Regions from separate parts of the Streptomyces sp. NPDC055632 genome, predicted to be linked through region 2. Evidence: riboswitches for the same ligand, from Rfam matches in the RefSeq annotation. Region 2 holds a riboswitch; the other holds the start of a gene.
The links. Region 2 has a riboswitch for cyclic di-AMP ahead of ACWGSR_RS25185 (C40 family peptidase). Riboswitches for the same ligand answer to the same signal wherever they lie in the genome.

Region 1: linked by a shared signal. The riboswitch ahead of ACWGSR_RS02600 (M23 family metallopeptidase) and the one ahead of ACWGSR_RS25185 (C40 family peptidase) in region 2 are both predicted to bind cyclic di-AMP.

The regions. Positions count from the first base shown of each region.
Region 1 is NZ_JBSHHY010000002.1:20,201-27,697, forward strand. It holds gene ACWGSR_RS02590 (PrsW family intramembrane metalloprotease) at 1-855, shown strand, start outside; gene ACWGSR_RS02595 (aldo/keto reductase) at 890-1,843, opposite strand; gene ACWGSR_RS02600 (M23 family metallopeptidase) at 1,942-3,075, opposite strand; cyclic di-AMP (ydaO/yuaA leader) riboswitch at 3,087-3,233, opposite strand; gene ACWGSR_RS02605 (PP2C family protein-serine/threonine phosphatase) at 3,486-4,691, opposite strand; gene ACWGSR_RS02610 (MerR family transcriptional regulator) at 4,982-5,722, opposite strand; tRNA gene ACWGSR_RS02615 (tRNA-Met) at 5,837-5,910, opposite strand; gene ACWGSR_RS02620 (rhodanese-like domain-containing protein) at 5,964-6,455, opposite strand; gene sigJ (RNA polymerase sigma factor SigJ) at 6,700-7,497, shown strand, end outside.
Region 2 is NZ_JBSHHY010000022.1:7,393-14,889, forward strand. It holds gene bioD (dethiobiotin synthase) at 123-863, opposite strand; gene ACWGSR_RS25165 (adenosylmethionine--8-amino-7-oxononanoate transaminase) at 875-2,155, opposite strand; gene bioB (biotin synthase BioB) at 2,148-3,419, opposite strand; gene ACWGSR_RS25175 (8-amino-7-oxononanoate synthase) at 3,595-4,773, shown strand; gene ACWGSR_RS25180 (ATP-binding protein) at 4,936-5,373, shown strand; gene ACWGSR_RS25185 (C40 family peptidase) at 5,519-5,995, opposite strand; cyclic di-AMP (ydaO/yuaA leader) riboswitch at 5,999-6,180, opposite strand; gene ACWGSR_RS25190 (hypothetical protein) at 6,531-6,827, opposite strand; gene ACWGSR_RS25195 (ATP-dependent Clp protease proteolytic subunit) at 6,835-7,458, opposite strand.

The DNA of each region.
Region 1 (7,497 bases), on a different contig from region 2:
AGCGCCAAGGCCGCCGCGATCCTGCTGCTCTTCCTCTTCCGCCGCCGGCACTTCGGCGGGCTCGTCGACGGGGTGGTGTTCGCCGGCTTCACCGCGACCGGCTTCGCCTTCACCGAGAACATCCTCTACCTCGGCAACGCCTTCGGCGAGGACCAGGAGGTAGGCGCCACCGGCATCGGCATGGTGACCGCCGGGGCCTTCTTCGTACGGGTCGTGATGTCGCCGTTCGCGCACCCGCTGTTCACCGTGCTCACCGGCCTCGGCTTCGGCTTCGCCGCGCTCGCCCCGCGCGGGAAGCGGCTGCGGAAGGTGCTGCTTCCGCTCGCCGGACTGCTGCTCGCCATGGGCATGCACGCCGCCTGGAACGGCTCGGCCACCTTCGGCGGCCCCTGGGCCTTCTACGCGGTGTACGGGGCGCTCATGATGCCCGCCTTCGGCCTGCTGACCTGGCTCGCGGTGTGGAGCCGGCAGCGGGAGCTGCGCACGGTCTCCGGCGAGCTCCCGGCGTACGCGGCGGCCGGCTGGCTCTCCCCCGACGAGCCGCTCGCGCTCTCCTCCATGCGGGCCCGCGAACTCGCCCGCTCCTACGCCGCCCGGACGTACGGCAAGCGGGGCGCGCGGACCGTCGGCGAGTACGAGACCTTCGCGACGACCCTGGCGTTCCTGCGGGACCGGGCCCGGCGCGGCACCGCCGGGCCCGACTTCGCGGCCCGCGAGCAGGAACTCCTTCACCACCTGTGGCAGCGCAGGGCGGTCGCCTCGCCCGCGCTGACGTACGCGGCCCGGGCGACGGGCCGGGCGTGGACGCCGCCGCAGTACCTGGACTACGGCGGCTACAACCCGTACCGCGGTTAGGGCTTCTTCCGGGGGAGCGGGCCCAGGCTCGCGGTCAGCCCTGGATCGCCGACGCCTCGGTCAGGAGCTTCAGCTCCTCCTCCGTGAGCTCCAGGTCGGCGGAGGCGACCAGGGCCGGGAGCTGCTCGACCGTACGGGCCGAGGCGATCGGCGCGACGACCGTCGGCCGGGAGGCGAGCCAGGCGAGGGCGACGGTGGCGGGCTCGGCGCCGTGCGCCCCGGCGACCGCGTCGAGCGCGGAGAGCACGGCCCGGCCCCGCTCGGTGTCGAGGTGCTTGCCGGCCCCGGCGGCGCGGGCGCTGTCGACGGCGGTGCCGGGGCGGTACTTGCCGGTGAGGAAGCCGGAGGCGAGGCCGTAGTACGGGACGGCGGCGAGCCCCGCCCGCTCGGCGGTCTCCAGGAGCGGGCCCTCGTAGGTGTCGCGGGAGACCAGGTTGTAGTGCGGCTGGAGGGCCACGTAGCGGGCGAGGCCCTCGGCCTCGGCGAAGTCGAGGGAGGCCCTGAGCCGCTCCGGGGAGATGTTGGAGGCGGCGACGGCCCGTACCTTGCCCTCCCGCACCAACTGGTCGAGGGCGGTGACGATCTCCTCGACGGGGACGGACTCGTCGTCGAAGTGGGTGTAGTACAGGTCGATGCGGTCGGTGCCGAGGCGGCGCAGGGACTCCTCGGCGGCGGCCTTGATCGTGGGGGCGGAGAGCCCCTTGAACCGGGGGTGGGCGCCGGCCTTGGTGGCGACGACGACGTCGTCGCGGTTGCCCCGGGAGGCGAGCCAGCGGCCGATGACGGTCTCGGACTCGCCGCCCTCGTTGCCCTCGGCCCAGGCCGAGTAGACGTCGGCGGAGTCGACGAAGTTGCCGCCGGCGGCGGTGTAGGCGTCGAGGACGGCGAAGGACTGCGCCTCGTCGGCGGTCCAGCCGAAGACGTTGCCGCCGAGGGCGAGCGGGAAGACGTGCAGGTCGGACGTGCCCAGCGTACGGAGAGAGGTCATGGGGTGATCAACGGTCTCCGCCGCCGGGCCTATTCCGCATGGTTCCCGCGCGGTTTCCGCGCGGGTCCCGGAAGGGCCACGGGAAGGCCCCGGGGAGGTCAGACCGTCAGGCCCTTGGAGCGCAGCCACGCCGCCGGGTCGACGCCGTCGCCGCCGCCGGGGTGGATCTCCAGGTGGAGGTGGGCGCCGGAGACGTTGCCGGTGGCGCCGACGCGGCCGATCGTCTCGCCGGTGCCGACGGTCTGGCCGGCGCTGACCGTCATGGAGGAGAGGTGGCAGTACCAGACCTCGGTGCCGTCCTCCAGCTCCAGGACGATCCGGTAGCCGTAGGAGCCGGACCAGCCCGCCGACTTGACCGTGGCGCCGTGGACCGCCTTGAGCGGGGTGCCGGTGGGGGCCGCGAAGTCGAGGCCGGTGTGGTAGCCGGAGGACCACATCGAGCCGGACTGCATGTAGGTGGCGGTGAGGGAGTACGAGGAGAGGGGCATCGAGTAGCTGGCGGCGAGCTTGGCGAGGCGCTCGGCCTCGGCCTTCGCCCTGGCTTCCGCCTCCGCCTTGGCCTTGGCCTCCGCCTCGGCCTTCGCCTTGGCCTCGGCGGCCGCCTTCTCCGCCGCGTCGGCCTTGGCCCGCGCCTCGGACGCGGCCTTCTCCGCCGCGGCCTTCTCGGCGGCGGCCTTCTCGGCGGCGTCGGCGGAGGCCTGCTGCTGCTCGGCCTGCTGGAGGATGCGGGCGCGCAGGGCCTCGCCCGCGTCGGCGGCGCCCGGGGCGTCCGCCGTCGACAGGCTCGCCCGCGTGACCTGCCCGGTCCGCGCGGCCCGCTCGTCGGCCTCGGTGGTGTACGCGGCGGAGGTCAGCGGGTTCGGGTTGGCGCGGTCCGTGGGGACCGTCTCCCGCTCCTCCGCGCCGGGCAGGAGCGCGCCGACGCCGGGGAGGTCGTGGGCGTCGGGCAGGTTGAGGTCGGGAAGGTCCGGGAGCGATATCGCCACCGGCGGCTTCTCCTGCGCGGTGGCGAGGCCGCCCGCGCCGACGGCCGCGATGACGCCGACGCCGAGGACGGTGGAGGAACGGGCGAAGTTGGAGCGCTGCTTGACGACCCGGTGCCGGCCGCCGGAGCGGTTCTGGGCGCGGAGGGAGTCCTCGGTGGGGTTCCACTCGGTGTTCGGAGCGGAGGGAGCCGCACCGCCGCCGAAGGCATCGAAGGGGGCTTCGGGGGCAGGGGTGTTGGACGCCACGGAGGCGCGCTCCTTTCCTTCCTTCTCGCCTACCGGGTTAGCTGACGGGTTCGGAGCAGGAAGGTCTCCTACGGGCCCGGTCGCACGAGTGCGAAGGGCTCGATTCACCCCAAATGGTGGTTCCCCGGTTCCCTTTCGGGATTCGGCGCGTGCGCACGGTGCCGTCTCTTACGACGGCTGGGACGACCGCGCTGCGTTATCGAACGTTAATAGACAGGGGGTCCCGATTCCAAGCTGTCCCCCGTGATCGTTCATTCGATCGGTAGGTATTTGCCCCGGTTGATCCCTCTTCAGCAAGGCAGGTCTCCCGAACGGCAAAACCTCCGCAATCTGACGGTGCATCAATTGTTATCGCAGGGAGACCTCTCGACTACCCCTGGTGACGGGCCGCCGGGGGCCTGCCCGGCGGGTCAGTGCCGGGGGCCGCCCGGCGGCACCACCGGCATCGTCCGGCGCCGCTCCGGCTGCCCCGCCGTAGGGCGGTTCAGCGCGAGCAGCGCCATGTCGTCCGTCGCCCCGCCGCCCGTGTGGAGCCGTACGTCGTCCACGAGCGCGTCGAGCATCTCCTCGGGCCCGGGGAAGATCCGTCCGGCCAGCCGCTCCGCCGGGTCGTAGAAGACGCCCTGCGCGTTCCGCGCCTCCGAGAGGCCGTCGGTGTAGAAGAGCAGCGTCGTGCCCGGCGGGTACGGCCGCGCCTCGGCCCGGTCCGGCCACGACGCGAGGTCCCCCATGCCGAGGGGCAGCGCCGGCCGGCTCGGGTCGACCGGCTCGACCCGCCCGTCCCCGTGCAGCATCAGCGGGGAAGGATGCCCGCGGTTGACGACCCGTACGAAACCGTCGAAGGTGCCGCTGCCGTCGGAGCGCGGGATCTCGGCCAGGACGGCGGTGGTGAACCCCTCGACGGCGTCGAGGCTGTCCCGGCGGGTGCCCTCCCGGTCCAGCGCCCGTTCGAGCCGCTGCGCCACGCCCTCCAGGGTCCGTTCCTGCTCGGCCGCCTCCCGGAAGGCCCCGATGACGACGGCGACGGCCTCGACCGCGTCCATGCCCTTGCCCCGCACGTCCCCGACCACGAGCCGCACCCCGTGCGGGGTGTCCTGCACGGCGAACAGGTCGCCGCCGATGAACGCGTCTGCCTGCGCCGCCTCGTAACGGGCCGCGCACCGCAGCCCGCCGATCCGCTCGGCGGGCGTCGGCAGCACCGCCTTCTGCGCGGTCTCCGCGATGACCCGCGCCGAGGCGAGCCGTTCGCCGCTGCGGCGCACCACCCGGTTGATGAGGAGGGCGAGCACGGAGACCGTGAACACGGTCAGGGTCTCGGCGACGGCCGGGGCACGGGTGACGTCGTCGCTGAAGAGGTAGAGGCCGACCGAGGAGAGGACGGCGGCGATGCCGGTGAGGAGGGTGACGAGCAGGGAGAAGAAGGGCGCGGCGACCAGCGGGGCGGCGGCGAGCATCGGGGAGGCGGTGTACGGGGCGGGCGTCGCCACGTCGAAGAGGATGCCGCCCACGATGATCAGCGGCGGCAGCGCACGGATGAACCGCCGGGCGCCCCGGTACCCGGGACGGCCCTCACCGCCCCGCCGCCCGCCTCCCGCCGCTCCTAGGGGGTGCCCCACCTGTTCTCTCCTGCCCGGTCCGCCCGGCCGCGGCCCCGCACCGCTCCCCTCCAGGGTGGCCGCCGCCCCGGCGGACGGCGACTCCGCACGGCCGACCGGCGTACGGCGGGCCGGGACGCGGACCGGGACGCGGACCGGGGGGCGGACCGGGGGGCGGGCCCGGGTGCGTGTCTGGGTGCGGTCCTGGGCACGGGCCGGGCGCGAAAGCCACCGGGGCCGCCGGGGCTTCCGGGGCCGCCGGGGCTTCCGTGGCCGCCGTGGCCGCCGTGGCCGCCGGGAAGCCCCTCCGGTCACATGTTCCGCTCGGCGTAGACCGCCATCGCGTCCCGGACGAGGACCGCGGTGCCCTCGCCGTACTTGTCGTAGTTCTTGGTGAAGCGGGGGTCGTCGACGTACATCCGGCCGAGGCCGATCACGTACTCCTTGGTCGGCGTCGTCGTGGTCGACAGCCACGCGATCTGGCGCCGCGCGATGGCCTGCACCTCGTCGCTGTCGGCGGCCAGGCCGTCCCGCGCCGCCTTCCCGAAGTCGCGGGCGATGCCGGCCTGCTCCTCGACGAAGGCCCGTCTCTGCTCCTCGTCCAGCGAGCGCCACCACCGGTCGCCCTGCTCGTACGCCTCGCGGCCCCAGCGGTGGGTGACCTCCTCCTCGTACCGCGTGTGGTCGAAGCCGTCGAACATCTCGTCCGCCATGAGTTCCTCTCCGTTCTCGGTCTTGTGGAGGGTGGTCCGCACCGACGCGATCCGGCGTCCGATGCGCTCGCGCTCCTGCTCCAGGAGGGCGAGGTGGGTGCGCAGGGCGGCGGACGTGTCCCGCTGGCCCGCGAGGACCTCGGCGATGGCGGGCAGCGAGAGCCCCAGCTCGCGCAGCAGCAGGATCCGCTGCAAGCGCACGAGCGCCGCCTCGTCGTAGTACCGGTAACCGTTCGCGCCGATCCGGCTCGGCTCCAGCAGTCCGCGCTCCCCGTAGTGCCGGAGGGTGCGGCTGGTGGTGCCTGCCTTCTTGGCGATCTCCTGGATCGACCACTCCATGCCGAGAACGCTAGATCTTGACGTTGCGTCAAGGTCAACCGGAAGCGCCGCGCGTTCGGGCGGAGAACGACGAAGGCCCGGATCCAAGAGGATCCGGGCCTTCGTGCTACTGAGTAGCGGGGACAGGATTTGAACCTGCGACCTCTGGGTTATGAGCCCAGCGAGCTACCGAGCTGCTCCACCCCGCGTCGGTAAACATGACTCTACGGCATGACCGGGGCAATCCCGAAATCGGTTTCCGTCAGCAGCCGCAGTCGTCGGTGCCGACCGGGGCCGTCAGGGGGTCCGCGGCCTTCTCCGCGGGCCCCTCCCAGGTCTCGTACGCGAAGCCCTCCCGCACCCAGTACTCGAAGCCGCCGAGCATCTCCTTGACCTGGAAGCCCCGCTCCGCGAGGGCGAGCGCGGCGCGGGTGGCGCCGTTGCAGCCGGGGCCCCAGCAGTACGTGACGACCGGCACGGACCGGTCGAGCAGCTCCTCGGCCCGCTCGGGAACGAGCGCGGTCGGCAGGTGGACGGCCCCGGGCACGTGCCCCTGGTCCCAGGCGGCCGTGGACCGCGTGTCGACCAGGACGAAGCCGGGGTCGGCACCCCCGGCCACGGAGGCGGCGAGGACCGAGGCCACGTCGGAGACGTCGGCGTGGAAGGCGAGGCTCGCGGAGAAGTACGCGGCAGCGGCGGCGGGAGAGGCCGGCGGGGTGCGAAGTACCGGGTTGACCTGCGGTGTCGTCGTCATGGTGATCAAATTAGGTCCGCAGGGCGCCACGCTGAAGTGGGGAACCACGGTGCTCGTGGCCTTCGGCCGGGGATTCCCGGGCGTTCGGCACGGGAGGCCGGGGATCTCACCCACCGGGCCCCTGACCCGCTTCTTCTCGTCATGGGAGCGGGGTCCGATCCGTCATGGAGGCATGACGGTACGCGAGGGGGGAGACCGACCGTTGAACACGGACAGGAACGCGGGCACGGGCGTGGGCGCGGACGTGGAGAGGGAGGGTGACGGAGGCGTGAACGTGGACGCGCACGGCGACGAGGAACTCCTGGCCCGGCGCTTCGACGCCGACCGGGGACACCTGCGGGCGGTGGCGTACCGGATGCTGGGCTCGCTGAGCGAGGCCGAGGACGCCGTCCAGGAGGCCTGGCTCAAGCTCAGCCGCGCCGACATCGGCGGGGTGCGGAACCTCAGCGCCTGGCTGACCACGGTCGTCGGCCGCGTCTGCCTGGACATGCTGCGCTCGCGCGGCTCGCGTCGCGAGTCCCCGCTGGAGTACTACGTCCCCGACCCCGTGGTCCGGGTCGGGGAAGCCGCCGGCGCCGCCGAGGCCGCCGACCCGGAGCGCGCGGCCGAACTCGGCGAGTCCGTCGGCCTCGCCCTCCTCGTCGTCCTGGAGGCCCTGTCGCCGGCCGAACGGCTCGCGTTCGTGCTGCACGACATGTTCGCCGTCTCCTTCGACGAGATCGCGGAGGTCGTGGACCGCAGCCCGGCCGCGACCCGCCAGCTCGCCAGCCGCGCCCGCCGCCGGGTCCGGGACGCCTCCCCGGGCCCCGCCCCGGACGCGCGCCGGCGGCGGGAGGTCGCCGACGCCTTCCTCACCGCCGCGAACGGCGGCGACTTCGAGGGCCTGCTCGCGGTCCTCGACCCGGACGTGGTGCTGCGCGCGGACGGCGGCCGGCTCGCGCCCGCGGTCTCCAAGCTGGTCCGGGGCGCCGAGACCGTCGTCGCACAGGCCCTCGCGTACTCCAGGTTCCGGAAGGCGACGCTGTGGGTCGTGGCCAACGGC
Region 2 (7,497 bases):
CTCTTCATGCGGCCGGTGGTCGGAGTCCCGCCGGCCCGGGCTCCTTCGCACGGCCGACGGCCGACGGCCGGGGGCCCGGTCGCCCCGCACCCCTTCGCACCGCCCCCGCCCCGACCCGCCGGTCAGCCCCCGTAAGGCTCCGCGTGCGTCTCCGTGAACGCCTCCGCGTCCCACGTCCCGCCCAGGGCCGGGGCCAGCCAGCCGCCCGCCGCCGCCCGGAACTCCGCCGGGGACAGGGTCCCCGAGCCCTCCGGCACGGCTCCGAGCAGCGGCGCGCCCGCCGCCTCCGGCAGGTCGGCCAGGTTGCAGCGGGCCGCCAGGTCCGGCGCGGCCGGCCAGCTGCCGACCACCACGCCGAGCTGCTCGATCCCGCGCGCCCGCAGCGCCTCGGCCGTCAGGGACGTCGAGTTGAGCGTCCCGAGCCCGGCCGGGGCCACCACCAGGACCGGCGCGCCGAGCAGCGCCGCCGCGTCCGCGAGCGTGCCGCCCTCCCCGTCGAAGCGGACGAGCAGCCCGCCCGCCCCCTCCACGAGCACCAGGTCGTGCTCGGCGGCCAGCTTCCGGGCGGCCTCGGCGACCTCCCCGGGCCCGACGGGCGCGAGACCGGCCCGCCGGGCGGCCGTCCCCGGGGCCAGCGGCTCCGGGAAGCGGCCCAGCTCGGCCGAGGCGGCCGCGCCCGAGAGCCGTACGACCTCGTCCGCGTCACCCCGCTCGTCCGGTCCGACACCCGTCTGCGCGGGCTTCAGGACCGCGACCGACCGCCCGGCGGCGGTCGCCGCCGCGGCGACCGCCGCGGTCACGACCGTCTTGCCGATCTCGGTCCCGGTGCCGCTGACGACGACGATTCCCACTGCCCGCTCCATCCTTCTTCCGTTCAGCCCGCCGCCGCGGCGGCCCGTACCGCCGCGCAGATCCGGGCCACGTCCTCGTCGCCCGTCACGTACGGCGGCATCGTGTAGATCAGGTCCCGGAACGGGCGCAGCCACACGCCCTCCCGGACCGCCGCGCGCGTCGCCGCCGCCATGTCGACCCCGTGGTCGAGCTGGACGACCCCGATCGCGCCGAGCACCCGCACCTCCCGCACGCCCGGCAGGTCCGCGGCCGGGGCGAGCCCCTCGCGCAGCCCGGCCTCGATCCGCTTGACCTCGACCTGCCAGTCCTGCGAGAGCAGCAGGTCGATCGAGGCCAGAGCCACCGCCGAGGCCAGCGGGTTGCCCATGAAGGTCGGCCCGTGCGCCAGGACCGGCACCTCGCCCCGCGAGATCCCGTCGGCCACCCGGCCCGTGCAGAGCGTCGCGGCCATCGACAGGTAACCGCCCGTCAGCGCCTTGCCCACGCACATCACGTCGGGGGAGACCCCGGCCGCGTCGGCCGCGAACAGCGTGCCCGTGCGCCCGAACCCGGTCGCGATCTCGTCGAACACCAGCAGCACGCCGTGCTCGTCGCAGGCCTCCCGCAGCACCCGCAGATACGCCGGGTCGTGGAAGCGCATCCCGCCCGCGCCCTGCACCACCGGCTCCACGACCACCGCGGCCAGCTCGTGCGCGTGCCGCCCGATCGCGGTCCGCAGCAGCTCGGCGTACGACTCCTCGTACGCGGCCGGCGGGGCGTCCGTGAAGACCTGCGGCTGGAGGACCCCGGTCCACAGCTCGTGCATCCCGCCCTCGGGGTCGCACACCGACATCGGCTGCCAGGTGTCCCCGTGGTAGCCGCCGCGCCAGGTGAAGAGCCGCCGCTTCTCCGGGCGGCCGAGCGAACGCCAGTACTGCAGGCACATCTTGACCGCCACCTCGACGGAGACCGAGCCCGAGTCGCTGAGGAAGACGTGCCGCAGCGGCTCGGGGGTGATCTCCACGAGCCGGCTCGCGAGGCGGACGGCCGGCTCGTGGGTGAGCCCGCCGAACATGACGTGGCTCATCCGGTCGAGCTGGCCGCGCACCGCCTCGTTGAGGACGGGGTGGTTGTAGCCGTGCACCGCCGACCACCACGAGGACATGCCGTCGATCAACTCGTCCCGCCCCTCGGCGGGTTCGGCGAGCCGGAGGCGCACCCCGGACGCGGACGCGACGACCAGCGGGTCCGTGCGGCCCGGCATGGGGCCGTACGGGTGCCAGACGTGCGCCCGGTCCAGGGCGAGGAGCTCGTCGTTACGCATTCGGCGCGAGGTCCGTCCCGGCTCCCCGGCGGCGCACCGCCACCAGATCGGTCCGGGCGCCGCCCGGCCCGGCCTCGGCGGCCGGCGCCTCGGCGGGCTCCGGGACCGGGGCGTGTCCGCCGCACGGACCGCAGCCGCCGCCGGAGTGCGAGCCGCAGCCCGCGCCGCCCTCCGCCGCCGGAGTGCCCGAGCCGCACCCGCCACCGGCCTCCGCGCCCGCGCCCGAACCGCAGCCGCCGCCGGCCGCCGCGAGCGCGTCCGCGCGGTGGGCGGGCAGCGTGGGCGTGCCCGCGCCCTCCACCTCGAAGCCCGCGTCCGCGATCATGTCCAGGTCGGCCTGACCGGCCTGGCCCTCGCTGGTCAGGTAGTCGCCCAGGAAGATCGAGTTCGCGATGTGCAGCGCGAGCGGCTGCATCGAGCGCAGGTGCACCTCGCGGCCGCCGGCGATCCGCACCTCGACGTCGGGGCAGACGAACCGCACCATCGCCAGGATCCGCAGGCAGCGCTGCGGAGTCAGGTTCCACTCCTTGGCGAGCGGGGTGCCCTCGAAGGGGATGAGGAAGTTGACCGGCACCGAGTCCGAGCCCAGCTCCCGCAGCGCGTACACGACGTCGACCAGGTCCTCGTCGGCCTCGCCCATGCCCGCGATCAGGCCCGAGCAGGCCGAGAGCCCGGCGGCGTGCGCCTTCTGCACGGTGTCCACCCGGTCGGCGTACGTGTGGGTCTTGGTGATCCCGCCGTACGTCGCCTCGGAGGTGTTCAGGTTGTGGTTGTACGCGTCGGCGCCGGCCTCCCGCAGCCGCTCCGCCTGGCCGTCCGAGAGCAGACCGAGGCAGGCGCACACCTCGACGCCCTCGTTCTCCTCCTTGATGGCCTCGATGGTCCTGCCGACGCGCTCGACGTCCCGGTCCGTCGGACCGCGTCCGCTCGCCACCAGGCAGACCCGCTTGGCGCCGCCCGCGACGCCCGCCGCGGCCGCCTTCGAGGCCTCGTCCGGCTTCAGCCAGGTGTACTTGAGGATCTCCGCCTTGGAGCCGAGCCGCTGCGAACAGTACGAGCAGTCCTCGGGGCACAGGCCGGACTTCAGGTTGACCAGGTAGTTGAGCTTCACCCGCCGCCCGAACCACTGACGGCGCACCTTGCCGGCCGCGGCCACCACATCGAGCAGTTCGTCGTCGGAGGTCGCCAGGACGGCGAGCGCTTCTTCACGGGTCGGCGGCTCGCGCCGCAGCCCCTTCTCCACCAGCGTGTTCAGCAGGTCCATAACCGCTGATCCTGGCCTACCGCCCGCCTCCGGGCCAAGGAGGATCCGAACAAACGGCGCCGTTCGGGGTGTGTGGATGACCACACCACGATCCCGGTCTCCTCCGGTTAGGGTCTGTGCGCTGCCTACAAAAGGCACCGGCCGGACGGCCGGAGGCGCCGACGGAGGATCCCGCATGCCACAGGCCGACGACACACGGGCCGCGGGCCCGCGCCGCACCGCGTTCGACTGGACCGGGGCCGAGGCGCGCCGCCGGGCCGACGCCGGCCTCGTCCGTACGCTGCGGCCCCGGGCGGCCGAGTCGGACCTCCTCGACCTGGCGGGCAACGACTACCTCGGCCTCACCCGCAGGCCCGAGGTCACCGGGGCGGCGGCCGAGGCGGCCCGGCGCTGGGGCGCCGGCTCCACCGGCTCCCGGCTCGTCACCGGCACCACCCTGCTCCACACCGATCTGGAGCGCGAACTCGCCGCCTTCTGCGGCTTCGAGGCGGCCCTCGTCTTCTCCTCCGGCTACACCGCCAACCTCGCCGTGCTCACCGCGCTCGGCGGCCGGGACTCCCTGATCGTCTCGGACGCCGCCAACCACGCCTCCCTGGTGGACGGCTGCCGCCTGGCGCGCGCCGAGACCGCCGTCGTCCCGCACGCCGACCCCGAGGCCGTACGGAAGACCCTGGAGGCGCACCCCGGGCGCCGGGCCCTCGTCGTCAGCGACTCCGTCTTCTCCGTCGACGGCGACCGGGCCCCGCTCGCGGAGTTCGCCGCCGCCTGCCGCGCGCACGGCGCCGGTCTCGTCGTGGACGACGCCCACGGCTTCGGCGTCCTCGGCGACGGGGGCCGGGGCGCGCCGCACGGCGCCGGGCTCGCGGGCGACGAGGACGTGGTCGCCACCCTGACCCTCTCCAAGTCCCTGGGCAGCCAGGGCGGCGCGGTCCTCGGCCCGGCCCGGGTGATCGAGCACCTGGTGAACGCCGCCCGCACCTTCATCTTCGACACCGGCCTCGCCCCGGCCGCCGTCGGCGGCGCCCTCGCGAGCCTGCGGCTGATCGCCGCCGAACCGGGGCTCGCCGAGCGGGTCCGCACCGTCGCCACCACCCTGTACGAGCGGCTGACCGCGGCCGGTCTGACCGCGGCCCGGCCCGACGCGGCCGTGGTCTCGGTCCGCGCCCCCTCCCCGGAGGCGGCGCTGCGCTGGGCGGCGGACTGCCGGGAACAGGGCCTGGCGGTCGGCTGCTTCCGGCCCCCGTCCGTCCCCGACGGCGTCTCGCGCCTGCGCCTGACGGCCCGCGCCGACCTGACGGACGCGCAGATCGGCCGCGCGGTGGAGACGGTCCTGCGGACCGCGCCCGCCGCCTGAGGGCCGGGGCGGGGGCGTTCACCGTTCGTACGGTTCACCGCTTCGGGCGACAGAGGCGGTTCCGCCCTGGTGGAACCCGGTACGGCGCGGCACCATCGGTGGGGCTCTGACGCGCAGTGCTATCCGGGGCAGCGGCCCCGGCGGGAAAGGGACAGAGTCTCCATGGCAGACCATCAGGAAGCAACCGTCACCCTGCCGAGCGAGCCCGCCTCGGTCCCCACCGCCCGGCGGTACGTCGCGGAGGTCCTCACCGGCTGGGGCCTCGACGAACTCTCCGACCAGGCGGACGCGGTCCGTCTGATCGTCTCGGAACTGGCCACCAACGCCGTCCTGCACACCTTCGGCCAGTCGCCCACCTTCACGGTCGACGTCCGCCTGGAGCGCGGGGAACAGCTCCACGTCGGCGTCACGGACAGCCATCCGCGCCTGCCCCGCCGCCTCCCCGCGGCGGTCCAGCAGGACAACGGGCGCGGCATGGTCATCATCCGTTCCCTGGCGGCGGAGTCCGGCGGCCGCCTCTCGGTGACCCCGACCCCGGACGGCGGCAAGACGGTCGGCATCACCCTGCCGTGGAAGGCGGCCGCGCCGGTGGTCTGTTAGAGACGGTCCGGCGGGTCGTGGCCGGGGCTGTGGGGCGGGGCCGATGCGGCGGGTCGTGGCCGGTCCGGCGGAGACGGTTCGGGTGCGGCGGCGCCACCGCACTCCCCGGCCTCTCCTCCGGCGCCCGCTCAGCGCCCGGGCGGGGTCACCGGACGCGTCCGTAGGAGACCTTCGAGGTCCAGATCTTGTCGAGCTTCACCCAGGAGCCCGTCTTGGGCGAGTGCCAGATCTTGCCGCTCCCGGCGTAGATGCCCACGTGGTAGACCTTCCCGCCGGAGTGGAAGAAGACCAGGTCGCCCTGCTGTCTGCTGCCGGCGGAGACGCGGCTCGTCTTGTTGTACTGCTGCTGCGCGGTGCGGGGCAGCGACTTGCCCGCCTGCTTGTACGCGTAGAGCGTCAGGCCCGAGCAGTCGAACCGTGAGGGTCCCGTGGCCCCGTAGCGGTAGGGCGCCCCCTTCTTGGCGGCGGCGACGCTCAGCGCCTTGTTCGCGTGTGCGGTCGCCGCCTGTGCCTCCGGTGCCGCGCCCGGCGCGAACAGCGTGCCGCCGACGGCGGCGAGGGTGAGAGCCGAGACGGCTCCGGCCCGGGACAGCAGGGACGGGACGTACATCTGCGCAGTCATGCGCAACCCTTCGTCAGCCGCCTGTGAAGGATGACCTGTCGGGTTCGGGCAGGCGAAGATGCCCGGCCGCGGTTGCGGCTTCACCCCAAGGGCCGGCCCCGCTGCGGAAACAGCGCGTACGGCCCGTACTGCTCGGGTCCTCCACTCCTGCCGATCCAATCCTGTCGACCAGGCGTCCGGGACGGCGGCAGGACTCGGCGTCCGCCCAGACCGCCCCGCCTCGGATGGCGGGGGCTTGTCGTCGGCAGGGATCTTGCCCCACAGCCTGGTCGAAATCCGAGTGGAAACGGCGTTATGTGAGAGTCCTCACGACTGATCCATTCGGGTGGACAGGATGCTTTCGTGATTGTTGGAGGTTTGGCCGGCGGGCCCCGCACCAGCAAAGGAACGCCCGATTCCGCCAGATGTGTACCCCCCGTGCGCAACTCGCCCGAGCCATATGTCGACTCGTCGACTCAACCGAACGGACGAGTCGTTCCGGTGGGGGGTGTCGGCCGTCCGGCCCTCGACACGACATGCCGGAATGTCAACTCCGTCATGTCCGGGGGAGCGTGACCCGGCCGGCCCGCCGCTCCCCGTCCAACACCCGCAGGGCGCGCGCCAGGGTGTCCGCGTGGACCTCGCTCTCGCCCCGCGCGTGCATGAGCGCCAGCGCCTCGCGCAGCTCCTCCGCGCGTCCCACCAGGGCCTGAGCCGCCCTCAAGGCCCCATAGGTATGCGTACTTCTGGATGGATTGATCTTTCCCAGGAGGTCGACGACCGCGAGGTACGCGTCGATCAGCTCGCCCTCGGCCCGGGTCAGGGCCGGCAGCGGCGGCGGCTCGGGAACCACGGTCCGCTCACCGCGCCGTGCCGCCGGCCGCGGCGCGCCGGCTCGTGATCACGTGGTCCACGAGCCCGTACTCGACCGCGGCCGGGGCGTCCAGGACCGTGAGGCGGTCGAGGTCGGCCTCGACCCGCTCGCTGCTCCGTCCGGTGTGCCCGGCGAGCAGCCCGGCCATCAGGGCGCGCTGGCGGAGCAGTTCGCGGGCCTGGACGTCGAGGTCGCTCGGCTGCCCGCGCAGGGGCTCCTCCACGGCGGGCTGCCGGAGCGTGACGCGGGCGCCGGGGAGCATCGTCCGCTTGCCCGGGGTGCCGGCGGCGAGCAGGACGGCGGCGGTGGAGGCGGCCTGGCCCAGACAGGTGGTCGCCACGTCGCAGGCGAGCGTCCGGATCGTGTCGTGGATGGCGGTCATGGAGGTGACGGAGCCGCCGGGGGAGTTGATGTAGAGCGCGATGTCCTGCTCGGGCGCCGCGTACTCCAGGTACAGGAGCTGGGTGATCACGTCGTTGGACGAGATCTCGTCGACCCGGGTGCCGAGGAGGACGATCCGGGACTCCAGCAGCTTCGTGTACGGATCGAGGGTCCGGGTGCCGGAGCCGGTCCGCTCCGTGAACTCGGGCAGGACGTGTCGCGCATCCATGGCGGGCGCCTCCATCTGTAAAAAATGTACAGGACGTAC